Regions from separate parts of the Sphingomicrobium maritimum genome, predicted to be linked through region 1. Evidence: predicted binding sites of a transcription regulator. Region 1 holds the regulator's gene; the other holds the start of a gene.
What was found. Region 1 encodes LexA, which represses DNA repair genes until DNA is damaged. Its sites were predicted from a motif close to GTTCCNCNCTTGTTCT; they were not measured.
Positions count from the first base shown of each region.

Region 1 (7,271 bases):
CCAGGCGGGCGCCCATGTCACGGTCGCACGTGCCGATGCACTCACCGTCGACGATGCGCTGGCGATCGGCATCGACGGCGTGATGGTATCGCCCGGTCCCGGTCGTCCGCAGGACGCCGGAATCAGCGTTGCGCTGGCCGCCGCTGCAGTGGCGGCACGACGACCCTATCTCGGCATCTGTCTGGGGCATCAGGCGCTTGCCCTCGCCTGCGGCAGTCCCGTGGCCCAAGTCGCTCCTGTCCACGGCAAGGTCGCGCGTTTGCAACATGACGCGACCGGCCTGTTCGCCGACCTCCCCTCGCCGCTTTCAGCGACCCGCTACCATTCGATCGCCGTTACCGACGTAAAGGCGCCACTCGTGGTCAACGCCTGGAACGAGGAAAATCTCTGCATGGCCGTTCGCCACGACGATGCTCCTTCTCACGGGGTCCAGTTCCATCCCGAAAGCATCGCCAGCGAACGAGGCCTCGATCTGCTTCGCGCGTTCGTAGCTATCTGCGGTCGTGAGCGCGCTTGACAGCATCCCGTTTGGTTGCCAGTATGTTCCGCGTTCGTTCCACTGGAAAGATCGGGGCCTTTATGCTCACGCCGAAGCAACATGAACTGCTCGCATTCATTCATCATCGCCTGTCGGACACGGGAATCAGTCCCAGTTTCGATGAGATGCGCGAGGCCTTGGACCTCAAATCGAAATCGGGTGTACACCGCCTGATCGGTGCGCTCGAGGAGCGCGAATTCATTCGACGGCTCCCCAACCGGGCCCGCGCTCTTGAAATCCTCAAGCTTCCCGAAGGCATCGCGGAAAGCACGTCGGAGACGACGGCTGCTGCGAACGACGGCGAGAAACCGCGCGAGGTCGCGGTGGTGCCCACCCCCGCCAACGACGTCGTCGAGATCCCGCTTCACGGGCGGATCGCCGCGGGAACCCCGATCGAAGCGTTGCAGGGTAGCGAAGGTTTCGCCGTTCCCGCCGCCTTGCTGGGTCCGGGCGAACATTACGCCTTGCAGGTTTCGGGTGATTCGATGGTCGAGGAAGGCATTCTCGACGGAGACTATGCGCTGATCCGCCGCGCCGACAATGCGCGTGACGGGGAGATCGTGGTGGCACTCGTCGACGAGGCGGAGGCGACGCTCAAGACGTATCGTCGCGAGGGATCGATGGTCCGCCTAGACCCCGCCAATCCGTCCTACACGGCGCAGCGGTACGAGGAGGATCGCGTCCGCGTTCAGGGCCGTCTCGCCGGCATCATGCGCCGCTACTGAGCCGCTTGTTGACCTCGAAAGAGAGCTGCGGATGACCGTACGCTTCGATTATGTCGAACTGCCCGCCGACGACATCGGCGCCACCCGCGCCTTCTACGAAGCGGCGTTCGACTGGAACATGACCGACTTCGGCGACACTTACGCCGCGACGGTGTCCGGCGACACCGATGTCGGCCTTTCCAGCGACGTGGCCGAGCGACCGGTCGCCCCGCTTCCTGCCTTCCGGACGGACGGTCTCGAAGACGTTCTGGACAAGGTGGTCGCAGCCGGCGGCCGGCTCGAGCGCCCGATCTTCGCTTTTCCGGGTGGGCGCAGGTTCGAGGCGGTGGATCCGTCCGGCAATCGTTTTGCGGTCTATCAGCCGGATCCAGCGGAAGCCTGAAGCTCAGCTAATGCGAGGGCGGCTAGACGTCAGCGTCGTGTGACCCCCCAGGGGTGTTCGGCCACTTGCGCCGCGACGGTTTCGACCCGGGGCGTCGTGTCGAGATGCACCGCAATCCCGCCGCTCGCCTCCAACGTCCTTCGATCCAGCTTGAGCCAGCGAGGCTGGCAGGCGTCGGGAAGCCACCGTTCGGACACGACGATATCGGCCTTCGCGCACGCTGCCACGAGATCCTCCCACGCGATCAGGTCCCGCGATCGGGTCGCAAGGAGGCGATAGGTGCGTCCGTCCCCCTGCAGATCGGCCAGGCAGGCGTCACGGTTGCAGTTGGCGAATGCGCTGGTGTCCAGCGCTGGCGCCTCCCCGTCGTACCCCGCTCCCTCGCTCAGCATGTCACGAACGAAGTCGCCGGCCCGCGCCCGCAGCAGGTGCGGCGTTCCGTCGTCCGCGATGATAGCGAGATGCCGACCGTCGCCGGTCACCAGCAAATCGGGCCGCGGCGAGAATGCAGCGGCGCCCAGCCCAATCGCCATCCCCGCCAATCCCACGTAGCGTGATCGGTGCCGCCACAGACAAAGCCACAAGAATCCGCCGATACTGGCCGCGAACGCCCAACCCGGCATGTTCGGCACCATCGCGACCGCCCCCTCGGCATTGGCGGTGAAATGCGCCAGCGCCAGCAGCGCATCGAGCGCCATGCCGACGATCCACCAGAACGGCGCACCCAATCCGAACAGGTCGGCGATGATGGCCAGGGCCAGGACCGGCATGATGATGAATGTCGTCATCGGAATGGCGAGAAGGTTCGCGAACACCCCGTACAACCCGGCCTTGTGAAAGTGAAAGAGCGCGAAGGGTATGAGCGCAAGTTCGACCGCCAGTCCTGTCAGGAACAGCGCGAGCAACCCGCGCCCGATCCGCCGGATCCTGCCTTCCTCTCGCGCCATCAGGACGCGTTTCACCACCGGATGCGCGTGCAACGCGATGATTGCGGTGACCGCTGCGAAGCTCAGCTGGAAGCTCGCACCCGCCACCGTTTCCGGCCGCACCAGCATGATGATCGTCGCGCCCACGGCGACCAGTCGCAAGCTCAATGCATCGCGCCCCAGTGCAAGTCCCAACAGAACCAGAAGCGCGGCGATGCAGGCACGGACCGTGGGCACCTGCATTCCGGTCAGCAAGGTATAGCCAATCCCCGCCAGCGCTCCGATCCCCGCCGCGACAATCACGAGGTTGGTCCGCGCCGCCAGTCTGGGCGACAATGCCAGGATCTTGAGCGCGAGGAGCATCGCCGACCCGACGACCGCCGCGATATGGAGACCCGATACGGCGAGCAGGTGCGCCAGCCCGGAACGCCGCATCGCTTCGGCGTCCTCATCGCTCACCGCATTCTTGTCGCCAGTGGCCAGCGCGGTGGCGATCCCGTCGCCCGCTCCGGGTAGCCGGTCGCGTACCCGCGCCCCAAGGCCCTTGCGCGCCCCGGCCAGCCAGCCATCCTCGCTGGCTTCGACCACGCGGACGTCTCCCAGCGCGGTGCCCACACCTCCGATCTGCTGGAACCAGGCGGTCCGGGCGAAATCGTAGCCCCCCGGTACCGACATCGAGGGTGGCGGCGTCAATCGCGCGCGCACTTCGACCTTGGCACCCTCCCCCATCGCGTCGCGCCACTGTGCCTCGCGCAGCGTGATGCGAAGGCGCTCCGGGAGCCCGCTGCCCTCGACTGGCAGCAGGGTCAGCCGCCACTTGCCCCTAGCTACGAGCGGCTCGCTCTTTTCGACCGTTCCCACGAATCTCGTGATCGTCACCCGTTCGATCCGCTCGTGGGCGACGAACTCCGCGCGCAGCCATATCCATCCGCAGCCAAGAGCCGCCGCGATCCCGATACCCGCCAGCGTTGCGCCCAACCGACCGCCGAGTAGAACGCCAAGTCCACCGACCCCGCCACCCAAGAGGACGAGACCCGCCCATCCCGTCGCGCCCGGCAGGGCGAACCAGAGTGCGATCCCTGCCATGAAAGCGGCGACGATCCAGAGGGGCAGCTGGCTACGTTCGGCTTCGAGCAGCCGTTCCAGCCTCTTGCGTACGCGCCCCAGCGCCGATACGAGGCCGCCGAGCCGACCTGTCAGCGGCGGGGAGCGAGGCTCTTGTACCTGCCCCCAGCCATCCATATTCTCGAAATGAGAGGAAAAGCCGCGTGAGCGCAAGCCCGATCGTGACCCGCTTCGCCCCCAGCCCGACGGGCTTCCTGCACATCGGCGGGGCGCGCACTGCGCTGTTCAACTATCTTTTCGCCAGAGCGAATGACGGCAAGTATCTTGTCCGGGTCGAGGACACCGATGCCAAGCGCTCCACGCCCGAAGCCATCGACGCCATCTTCGACGGCCTGGGTTGGCTCGGCCTGCGCGGCGACGAGGAGCCTGTCTTCCAGTCCAAACAGGCCGAACGCCATGCGGAGGTCGCGCACCAGCTGCTCGACAGTGGCAACGCCTATCGCTGCTATCTTACTCAGGAAGAACTGCAGGCCCGCCGCGAGAAGGCGCAGGCTGAGAAGAAGCCCTTCCGTCTGCATAGCGAGTGGCGTGACCGCTCGCCGGGTGCCGACGAGGAAGGCAAGCCCTACGTCGTACGACTCAAGACGCCCGAAGATGGCGAAACCACCATCCGCGACATGGTGCAGGGCGACGTGACCGTGAAGAATGCGGAGATCGACGATTACGTCCTGCTCCGTGCCGACGGCACCCCGACCTACATGCTCGCGGTCGTGGTCGACGATCACGACATGGGCGTCACGCACATCATTCGCGGCGACGATCATCTGAACAATGCCTTCCGCCAGCTCCCGCTGATCGACGCGATGGGCTGGGACCGGCCGACCTACGGCCACGTTCCGCTGATCCACGGCGCGGACGGAGCGAAACTGTCCAAGCGCCACGGTGCGCTCGGCGTCGATGCCTATCGCGACGACATGGGCCTGCTTCCCGAAGCCGTCTTCAACTATCTCCTCCGGCTTGGGTGGGGCCACGGTGACGAGGAAATCATCAGCCGCGACCGAGCGATCGAGCTTTTCAGCGCCGATGGCCTGGGGAAGAGTCCCTCGCGGTTCGACACCAAGAAGCTGCTCAATCTCAACGGCCACTACATCCGCGAAGCCGACGACGCGCGGCTCGCCGATCTCGTGGCGGACCGTGCCGGCGCGGTCAGCGCCGACGACAAGGCGCTCCTTACTCGCGCCATGCCCGAACTCAAGGCACGCGCCCGCGACCTGCACGAACTCGCCGACGGCGCCACGTTCCTCTTCAAGCAGCGCCCGCTCGAAATGGCCGAAAAGGCCGCCTCTTTGATCGACGCCGAAGCGCGTGGGAATCTCGCGCGCGCCCATGCAGCCCTGGCCGCTGTCCAGCGTTGGGAAATGGAGCCGGTCGAAAGCGCGATCCGGACGGTTGCGGAAGAGGCGGATTTGAAGCTAGGGAAGCTCGCACAACCGCTGCGCGCCGCGCTGACGGGCAGCAACACCTCACCGGGGATCTTCGACGTCCTCGTCCTTCTCGGTCGGGACGAAAGTCTCGCCCGCATTGCCGATCAGATGGAGCCACACGCATGAGCGACAAGACCGCCACCCTCGACATCGAAGGCGACAAGATCGACCTTCCGGTCCTGCCAGGCTCGGTCGGTCCCGAAGTCGTCGACATCCGCAAGATGTACGGCCAGACGGGCAAGTTCACCTACGATCCCGGCTTCACCTCGACCGCATCCTGCCAGAGCGCGATCACCTATATCGACGGTGACGAAGGCGTATTGCTCCATCGCGGCTATCCGATCGACCAGCTCGCGGAAAAAGCCCGCTTCCTCGAGGTGGCCTACCTCCTCCTTCACGGCGACCTGCCGAAGAAGGACGAGTTCGAGGAGTTCGACAACACCATCACCTACCACACGATGGTGCACGAACAGCTCGCGCAATTCTTCCGCGGATTCCGGCGCGATGCGCATCCGATGGCGGTGATGACCGGTGTCGTCGGCGCTCTGTCGGCCTTCTATCATGATTCGACCGACATCACCGATCCGCAGCAGCGTCTCATCGCCTCGCACCGCCTGATCGCGAAGATGCCGACGATCGCCGCGATGGCCTACAAATATTCGGTGGGACAGCCGTTCGTTCATCCCAAGAACGACCTTACCTACACCGGCAACTTTCTGCGCATGACCTTCGGCGTCCCGGCCGAGGAATACGAGGTCAATCCGGTGATCGAGAATGCGATGCGCCGCATCTTCATCCTCCACGCCGATCATGAACAGAATGCCTCGACCTCGACCGTGCGTCTGGCCGGTTCGTCGGGTGCCAATCCCTTCGCCTGCATCGCGGCTGGCATCGCCTGTCTGTGGGGTCCAGCGCACGGCGGCGCCAACGAGGCTGCGCTCAACATGCTGCGCGAAATCGGCGATGTGAAGGCCATCCCCGGCTACATCGACCGCGCCAAGGACCGCAACGACCCGTTCCGCCTGATGGGCTTCGGCCACCGCGTCTACAAGAATTACGATCCGCGCGCGAAGGTCATGCAGGCTACGGCCGAGGAGGTTCTCAAAGAACTCAACATCGACGATCCGGTTCTCGACGTGGCGCGCGAGCTCGAGCAGATCGCGCTCAACGACGAATATTTCATCGAGAAGAAGCTCTATCCCAACGTGGACTTCTATTCGGGGATCATCCTCAACGCGATCGGCTTCCCGACCGAGATGTTCACCGCCCTGTTCGCCCTCGCCCGCACCACTGGCTGGGTCGCGCAGTGGAACGAGATGATCTCGGATCCCGAACAGAAGATCGGCCGTCCGCGCCAGCTTTACGTCGGAGCGACGCAGCGCGATTTCGTGCCGCTCGAAGAACGCAAGTAGGACGCGTCAGGCGCGCGGCAGCTTCAGGGTAAAGCGCGCGCCGTCGCCCTCGACACTGTCGAGCATGATGTCGCCGCGCATCGATCGCGCAAGGCGGCGCGAGATGGCGAGCCCGAGACCTGCGTGGTTTTGGTCCTCCGGCCCCAGTCGCTCATATTCGTCGAAAATGCGGACCTGGTCCGCTCGTGCGATCCCCGGGCCCTCGTCGGCGATGGTCACCGCCACGTGGGCATCCGTTTCCTCGAAGCTCAGCGCGACGACGCCACCCTCGGGACTGTGCCGAATGGCATTGCCCGCGATATTGACGAGAATCTGGAGAATAGCCCGCATTTCTCCCCGCGCGCGGATCGCCCCGTCGGTTTCCTCGATCGTCACCTCGACCCCCGCGCGGCGAGCCTCGGCGCTGACCATCGAGGCTGCTTCCTGCGCCAGTGCGGCCAGATCGACCGCGTCGGTGGCGCCCTTCCCTTCCACTATTCCGCTCATCGACCGAATGACCGACAGGAGATGCCGGCCCGCGGTCGCGATATCACCCGCGTAATTGGCATAATCGGATCGCAGCGGCCCGTCGGACCGGTCGACGATCTGGTCGGCCGCGGTGATGATGCGGTCGAGCGGCGACCGTAACGTCGCATCGATTCCATCCTCTTGGTCCGAAAGCGCGCCTTCATCCTCAAGCAGTTTGAGCGCAAATCCGGTAATTTCGCCCTCTTCTGCGCCTGTGACCGGCGTACCCGCG
Region 1 is NZ_CP154608.1:714,640-721,910, reverse strand. Features, by position in the region: gene WJT74_RS03695 (anthranilate synthase component II) at 1-517, shown strand, start outside; gene lexA (transcriptional repressor LexA) at 580-1,263, shown strand; gene WJT74_RS03685 (VOC family protein) at 1,295-1,645, shown strand; gene WJT74_RS03680 (ComEC/Rec2 family competence protein) at 1,675-3,849, opposite strand; gene gltX (glutamate--tRNA ligase) at 3,840-5,246, shown strand; gene WJT74_RS03670 (citrate synthase) at 5,243-6,532, shown strand; gene WJT74_RS03665 (sensor histidine kinase) at 6,539-7,271, opposite strand, start outside.

Region 2 (7,271 bases), 460 kb from region 1:
GTTTCTGAGGAAGGCGACGGGGCGCTCGAGTTTGTAGGACGGGACGTTCCGCGCAAAAAGGGAAAGCTGCCGGCGAGAACTAAATTCCAGGCGTTTGGCATCGCGTAATGCTAGGCATTTCGTGTCCGCAATCTGCAGTCATGAGCCGAAGAGCGGACAGACAGCTGTCGGCCCAATTTTAGCAGGTCGGCAATGCGCCCTATATTTGGTCGTTCGAGTTTGCTCAAATTTTTCTAAAAAGCTGCCGTTCATTTGGATCGATCGTGCGCACGGGTTCGCAGAGGACACGAGGGGCAAGGTGGAAGCGATGCACTGGTATAGGGTCAAGAGCCTTGCTGGGACCGCCTCGGAACTGCACGCGCGCCACATGAGGACCGAGAGGGCCGGCAAGAGGCATACCTCCTCTGTCGCTAACCTCGTCAGTCGGTTTGCAAAGGATAAAAGGTCTCTGCGCGGATCATTTCTGCCCTGCTTTCTTGCCTGAGATGATTACCACACCCTTGCTGGGCTTAAAGGATCGAGCGGGCATCCCTTCAAAAGCAATATGCCCTTCTCTATTTGCAGCGACTAGCTGATCCTTAAACTCCGGCTCAGTGATCGAGTAGCGTTCAAGCGCAGCCTGCATCAAAAGGTGATAGTCGACGGGGCGGGTAGCGACAGCGTGCTGCAGCCAAACTGGCACGTGCTCGTGGTCTTGTAGGCGGGGATCACTTCCGACAGCTTCCGAGGGCGGCCCTAGAACATCTAGGAAGGTCCCCTGTCCGGTTTTCTCCTGCAGTGCGGCATCGCGCGCCTGAACGCGGATGCTCCCTTCTGCGGACAGCACCTTCTTCTCCACGCTACGGAACGCTGTCAGACCCTTCTCGTGCCGGGTGCCATAGACGAGATGGAAATGGGTTTTCTCTGCGAGGGGGTGCCGAACCCGCGCGCTTGCAACGTGTTGATAGCCACCGACGCTCTTCAGCTGGGCCTTGAAGACCTCTAGCACTGCGGTCTCCTTGGGAACTCCTTGCTCAATCAGTGAGGCATACTTTGGTCGCCACTCCGGGCCACCTAAAGCACGGTCCTGAGAGCCGCGAATTTCGGGCCGCTTGTCGTCAATGAACCGACGGAAATGCTCATACATGAAATTCACCAGAACCTCTCCCGGTCGGTGGGAAAGAAGCGGCGATAGATTCCGGAGGTCGTAATTCCAACCAGTCGGGTCGAGGAAGAAAAGCGCGAAGGAGTGGCCAACCTCCTTCAGAATACGGGGTATGTGATCCTCAAGCTTGCCGTGCAGGGGAGTAATTGGCACGTCCGCCTCTGACACCGATGCAGCCGACAGCCGGTCGAATGCGGCCCGCCGCTTTTCCACGAACACGCACCGCACTTCTCTGGAGCGCGCGTTGTCGGCCCATGCCTGTCGAGCCGCGCGTAGCTGGGCCAATGAGATGCCAAATGAAGTGTCGCTAAGGTCGTCTCTTGCGTTTTGCCAAGGGCCTGAAAACCCGTCGACAAAAACGAACTCCGGGTATTTGGACAAAATAATCATTGCGGCCCGCTCAAGGTATGCCCGCAACACTTCATGCTTGACGAATGACTGTGCGCGACGTCGATAAGCAGACGGAAGCATCACAGGCCCCGCCATCAGTCAGCCTTTTCCATCGCTGCCTTAAGTTGTTGGGGGAAGTCGTTCCACTCCCGCCCATCGAGTTCTCTGCCGCCGTCCTTAGGTCGGAACCCGCCCCATTGCTTGAAGAAGAAGGCAACGTCCTGTCCGATACACTGGTCGCGCACTTCACGCACCCAACGGGGATCGACAGGCCGTGCTCGTGGGCCGCTTTCTCCTCCAACAATTACCCAATCGATATTGAAGAGGTCCAACTCTCCTACGGCTCCAACCAGCGGCTCGATCGAGAGAAACCTTGCTCCTGCGGGAGCGCTTTGGAGGTGCGAAACGCGGCTTTTTGCTTGAGCATCCTCAACCGACACGCCGCACCAAATGTGTTGTGGACAGGGCCGCTCACTGTACCGCTGCTGGAGGTACTTCGACATGAGGGAGCTTCGCTTTGTGAGGAGCTGATAAACGTGCCAGTCGGCCCGCTCCATCGTATCGAAGACCCTATCGACGTACTCAAACGGAACTGACTTGTGCCACAGGTCTGACATCGAGTTCACGAAGATCATCCGAGGACGACGCCAGCCAAGCGGCTGCTCCAACCGTGCAGGACGTAATGCCAGATCAAAGCCGTTCTCGAATGGGTGTCCCGGAACTCCTCTGAACCTCTCTGAGAATCTCTCAGCGTAGCAGTTGTCACAGCCTCGGCTTATCTTGGTACATCCTGTAACAGGATTCCAAGTTGCGTCGGTCCACTCGATTGCGCTGTTGTCAGACATGATCCGCCACTGAGAACATTAATAGAACACTAGTTGCTAGGTAGTTCAAAGGCAAGACTGCGCTGCGGCTGTGCAACTTTCTCGCCTCGTGTTCGACCATGAGTTCGCTTTCAAATTCGGCAACCTCAAAGGGGGATCTTGGGATCCTGCAAGTTTTGACCGCGCTTGAAACGTTGCGCGATCGGGAAAGAAGCGCGGTCGCTGGGTTGTGACGAATACCTGGTCGCAAGCTCCTGCGAGATCTCATATTGGTATGGCGGAAAGATGCGATACTCTTCCTGCGCTCGTTCGTCGCCCAGGAATTCGAGCCAGGGTTCACAATCGTCACCGGCTTGAAAAATCCGGATCTTCCCTCCCGGCACCACACCGAATGAACGCATCGCCGTGTTTATACCGCCGTCGGACATTGTCGCAACATTCAGCGTCGATTAGCGCCGCGCACCAAATCCCAGTCTGACCCGACCGCTCGGCCTCTTTGCGCTTCAAGTTGATTACGACCGGCGCCCCAACCCAGATATGCTGGACGGCGATTGTATCCTGCTGCTGACCTAATTAGTGAAGCCGGGAAGCTCCAACTGCTCGCCGAAGCCGGAGAATTGGGTCGGCATCTCATCCCCGAGCAGAGCATCTGCTAGCTGTCGTGGCCCACCAAAAGTGCTGAGGACATCGTTCGGATAGATCGCCTGCTCGATTGCCACGATACGGTGGAACGACTCCTCGTTCAGCTCCCGTTCGATGAATGCGCGCAGCGCCGAACCGGGACGGAAGTGCCAAAGGAGGATGCGCCGGCTAGCCCGCAGAAGATTGCCGTCGATCGAAGGGTTGGGCAGCAAATTGACGTCGATCGAGCGTTTGGCCAGCCGTTTGAGATAATCCGGTAGGGCATGGACCTTACGCTTTTGCACCTCGTAGCAGATCGCGTCACAATCGAAGAAAGTGGTAAAGACAAGATCTGCTAACGTGTCTGTGCGCACCAGTCCTACGGATGAAGCCCAGGTGTTTGGCAGGGACCAGAAATCTATCTTCCAGTGCGGTTGGACCGAAGCGAAGCCGCCGAAACGGTTTGGCGTAGCATTCAACTCCGCGGCCAACGCGGCGACGCGCGCCGGCTCGGCATCAATCACTAGGTCAATATCGGATCGGAAGCCTACCTTTCCTTTGCGTGCGATATCGCGCACCAAGCCGCCGATGATTGCTACCGGCCCCAGCGGCTCGAATTTGGTCGCCAAGATCTCGCGTAGGCGCTGGATCGGCATCCCATCCTCGCGCCACAGATAGTCGTCGATGCGGCGCTTGAGCTTCGGCAGTGTTTCCGCCGGTGTCACCTTATTGCATGCCTTTCAGCTCGTCCCAGAGTTTGATCGTGAAAGTGTCCGTCATGCCCGAGAGCATATCCGTCAGCAGGCGCAGCTCGCGGTAACGAACCGACGCAGCGATCCCGTCGGCGTTGGCAGCGCGGGATGCGTCCTCAAGGTAATTCTGGCTGATCAGCGCGAAGACATATTTGTTCTTCGCACCGGACCGGCGGGCCAAGATGTCGCCGAAATTTTCCGGTGGACGGTCGTGGATCGCCTCCCAGAAGGCGGTCAGAAGACCGTCAATCGCTTCTGCTCCGCGCGCCTCCATCCGCAACACGCTGGGATTGCCGAAGGCGTGCTCCCGGGCGAGCGACTTTAGTTTTTCGCACAGGGTGCTGTCGTCCATCAGCGGGGTACGATGTGAGAAGGCTGTGATCGCTGCTCCTGCGGCAACAAAGCCGTCGCTGGCATGTTCGATCAGCGCTTCTATGAAATAGGCTCGCAGAAATCCGATCTTGATGTCGCGGGCGAGTTCCGGACGCCTGCCAGCGGACTCAACCTCTTCGAACTTGGATTGCGCCTTTGCCACCGCGGTGTGCGCGGAAGTGGTTGAGTCAGCTTGTAGGCTCGCGAGCACATCATCCGGTGAGATGACGCCTTTCTTCATGGCGTCGTCGACGTCGAGGACCGAGTAGGCGATGTCGTCGCAAGCCTCCATGATCCAGGTGAGCGGGTGGCGCTGCCCTTCGCCCAACCCGATTTCTTTGCGGAGTCCACCCACAAGCGCGCGTTCCGCTTCGAAATACCCATACTTTTTTGCAATGGGGTTCTTTTTGTCGCGGTTTGCAGCACCGACGGGATACTTGATCACTGCGGCCAGCGTTGCCGAGGTTAGGTCGAGGCCCAGATGAGCGATGTTCGTCTGGAGCTTGGTAATAAGCCGGAGCGTCTGCGGGTTGCCGTCGAACTTTAGGAACTCGGCATGGAGATCATCGGGGATGGCGGTCGGCAACCCGCGCGCGCCCTCATCATGGTTCGTGAATATCCAGTCCTTACGAAGCTCGAACCAGCGGCCGATTGCGGTCTCCCCCTGATGTCCGAACGGCGGATTGCCTAGATCATGTGCAAGACCGATCGCGGACAGCATCGGCTGGATCACTTGATGAAGGTCGGCCCCGGAGAACAGTTCCACATTCGCTGTGTGGATTCGGGTGCCGATCGAGCGCGCAAGGTTGGCCACTTCGTGCGAGTGGGTGAGCCGGGTGCGCACGCCGTCATTGTCATCCATCGGCCAGACCTGAGTTTTATCCGACAGTCGGCGAACGGGCGTCGAGAACAGCAACCGGTCATAGTCCTGCTGGAACCGCGATCGAGCCGGGTCGGTTGTGACGTCCGGCGGGTTCTCGGTCAGCTCACTCACCCTTCGATTAGACCAAATCGTCGCCATCTGAATCCACCATCATCTTGTTAGCCGGGACCGGTTAAGGCCGCAGGTTTGCGCTTCCAAATGCGCATTGCATCTCGACCAGATCTACGTCGAATGGAGCCTAATGGGAACAGCGTGCTTGACGTTCGGCGAGAGCTAATTTCGCTTTAGGGATGCCGGGCCCTTACAAGCAGGCCGTCCCTCAGCGGCCATAATCTGTTGGGTGATTGAGCATCTCGTTTACACCCAGAGCGTCGGCCGCCAATGTCCGCTTGCGGCACATATCGCTCCAAAGCTGCACGGCTGCTTTCGGCCCAGTCACCGCCATCCAAATTCTAGCGTGGCCGTCGACGCCAACGTAAAGCGCGACGATGCTTGGTATCGCACTGGTATCGCAAATTTGACGATTTATGCTTTTTAGGGCGCTTTTTCCCGACGCGAGAGTACGGTTTTCTGCCAAAAATCGCTAATCTCATGCAATCGCACTGCAGAGGTCGGGAGTTCGAGCCTCCCTAGCTCCACCATCGGCGGCATCATCCGACAGCGTCAGAGCAGCTCGCCGATCGGCGGTTGGCCGTTGCTCGCCGAGCAGCCGCCATCGACCGGGAGCTGCACGCCGTTGACGAACGCGGCATCCTCGCTCGCGAGGAAGGCGACGGGCCCCGCCACGTCCTCGGGAACGCCGGTCCGGCCCAGCGGGATGCGCGTCTTGAATGCGCTGATCAGCTTGTCGTTGTCGAACATGTCCTCGGACAGATCGGTGCGGATGAGACTCGGGTTGACCGCATTGACACGGATGCCGTGCCGCCCCCAGTCGAGCGCCAGCGCGCGGGTCAGGTTGGTGACCGCGCCCTTGGACGTATCGTAGATCGCCAGGCCCCAGTCGCCGCCGATCCCCGACACCGAGCTCGTGTTGACGATGCAGCCCTTCACCTTCTTGAGGTGCGGAAAGGCGGCGCGGCACATGTGGATGACGCCTGTGACGTTGACCGCGAGCACGCCGTCGATGTCGTCCTGGCTCATCTCCTCCAGCGGTCCCATCGCGGCGATACCGGCATTGTTGTGCAGGATATGAAGCCCGCCGAACCGCTCGACCGTGTCGGCGACGATGCGTTCGCACGCATCGGGATCGGACACGTCGCCGCAGGCGATCAGCGTCCGGTCTTCGGGAAAATCGCCTTTCACCTCGTCGAGTTCGGACGGGTCGTTCGAATTGAGAACGACGTTCGCGCCCTCCTCGCTGAACCGTTTCGCGCAGCCTAGCCCGATGCCGCTCGAGGAACCGGTGACGATGACGGTCTTGTCGGTGAAACGCTGCATGATCTTCTCCCTTGGTTCAGGGGAAGAACGGCGGGGCGGCGGCCCGCGATCCGTCGCTTAGTCCCGGCCAGAGCGCCGATCAGCGGAACAGGAGGACGGAGATCGGCAGCGCGCGAAGCATCGCGGTCGTGGTCGATCCGACGATCATGGTGCGCAACGGGCTGTGTCCGTAGGCGCCCATCAGCAGCATGTCGGCCTCCACGCGCCGCGCTTCGGCGGTCAGCGCGCCTTCGACGTCGCCGGGCAGGCTCTCGCAGCCGAGAAGGCGATCGCCGACCGTTTCGCAGGCCCATTCGAGCGAACTGTCCTCGCCGACCTGGACGACGTGGATTTTCGCCCCCTCGAACAACGGCGAGGTCGCCGCCATCGCGATCGCCTTGCGCGACGTGGCACCGCCGTCGAACGCGACCATCACGGTCTCGACCGGCGCGAAGGACCGGCTGGCGACCAGCACCGGGCGATCGGACTGGCGCACCACCCGCTCGACCTTGCTTCCCAGATGCCCCTTGGCGAAATCCGCATGGGCGCCGCGCTTGCCGATCACGACCATGTCGGCGTCCGCCTCGCGCTCGACGATCGTCTCGACGATATCGCCGTGGCGCATGAGCTTCGCGACATCGGCGATCCCCGCCTCGGCGAGCCTGGCGGCGGCATTGGCGAGGAGGGCGTCGCCCTGTTCGCGGGCGAGCCGCGCCTCGGTTTCCTCGATCCCGACCAGCTCTTCCATCAAGTCCGAGCGTGCACCGAGGCCCAGCGCCCCCGACAGATCCTTGCGCCGCGTCACGGCATCGCGCCGCTGGATGACGTGGAGCAGTTCGACCCTGCCGCCCAGCGCCGAGGCGACCCAT
Region 2 is NZ_CP154608.1:254,072-261,342, forward strand. Features, by position in the region: gene WJT74_RS01270 (cation diffusion facilitator family transporter) at 1-8, shown strand, start outside; gene tcmP (three-Cys-motif partner protein TcmP) at 458-1,630, opposite strand; gene WJT74_RS01280 (DUF5131 family protein) at 1,630-2,379, opposite strand; gene WJT74_RS01285 (hypothetical protein) at 2,505-2,786, opposite strand; gene WJT74_RS01290 (hypothetical protein) at 2,928-3,704, opposite strand; gene WJT74_RS01295 (deoxyguanosinetriphosphate triphosphohydrolase family protein) at 3,706-5,097, opposite strand; gene WJT74_RS01300 (SDR family NAD(P)-dependent oxidoreductase) at 5,650-6,423, opposite strand; gene WJT74_RS01305 (universal stress protein) at 6,503-7,271, opposite strand, start outside.
Region 2: WJT74_RS01280 (DUF5131 family protein) is a predicted target of LexA. The motif match lies at 2,392-2,407, and genes of this name have one in related genera.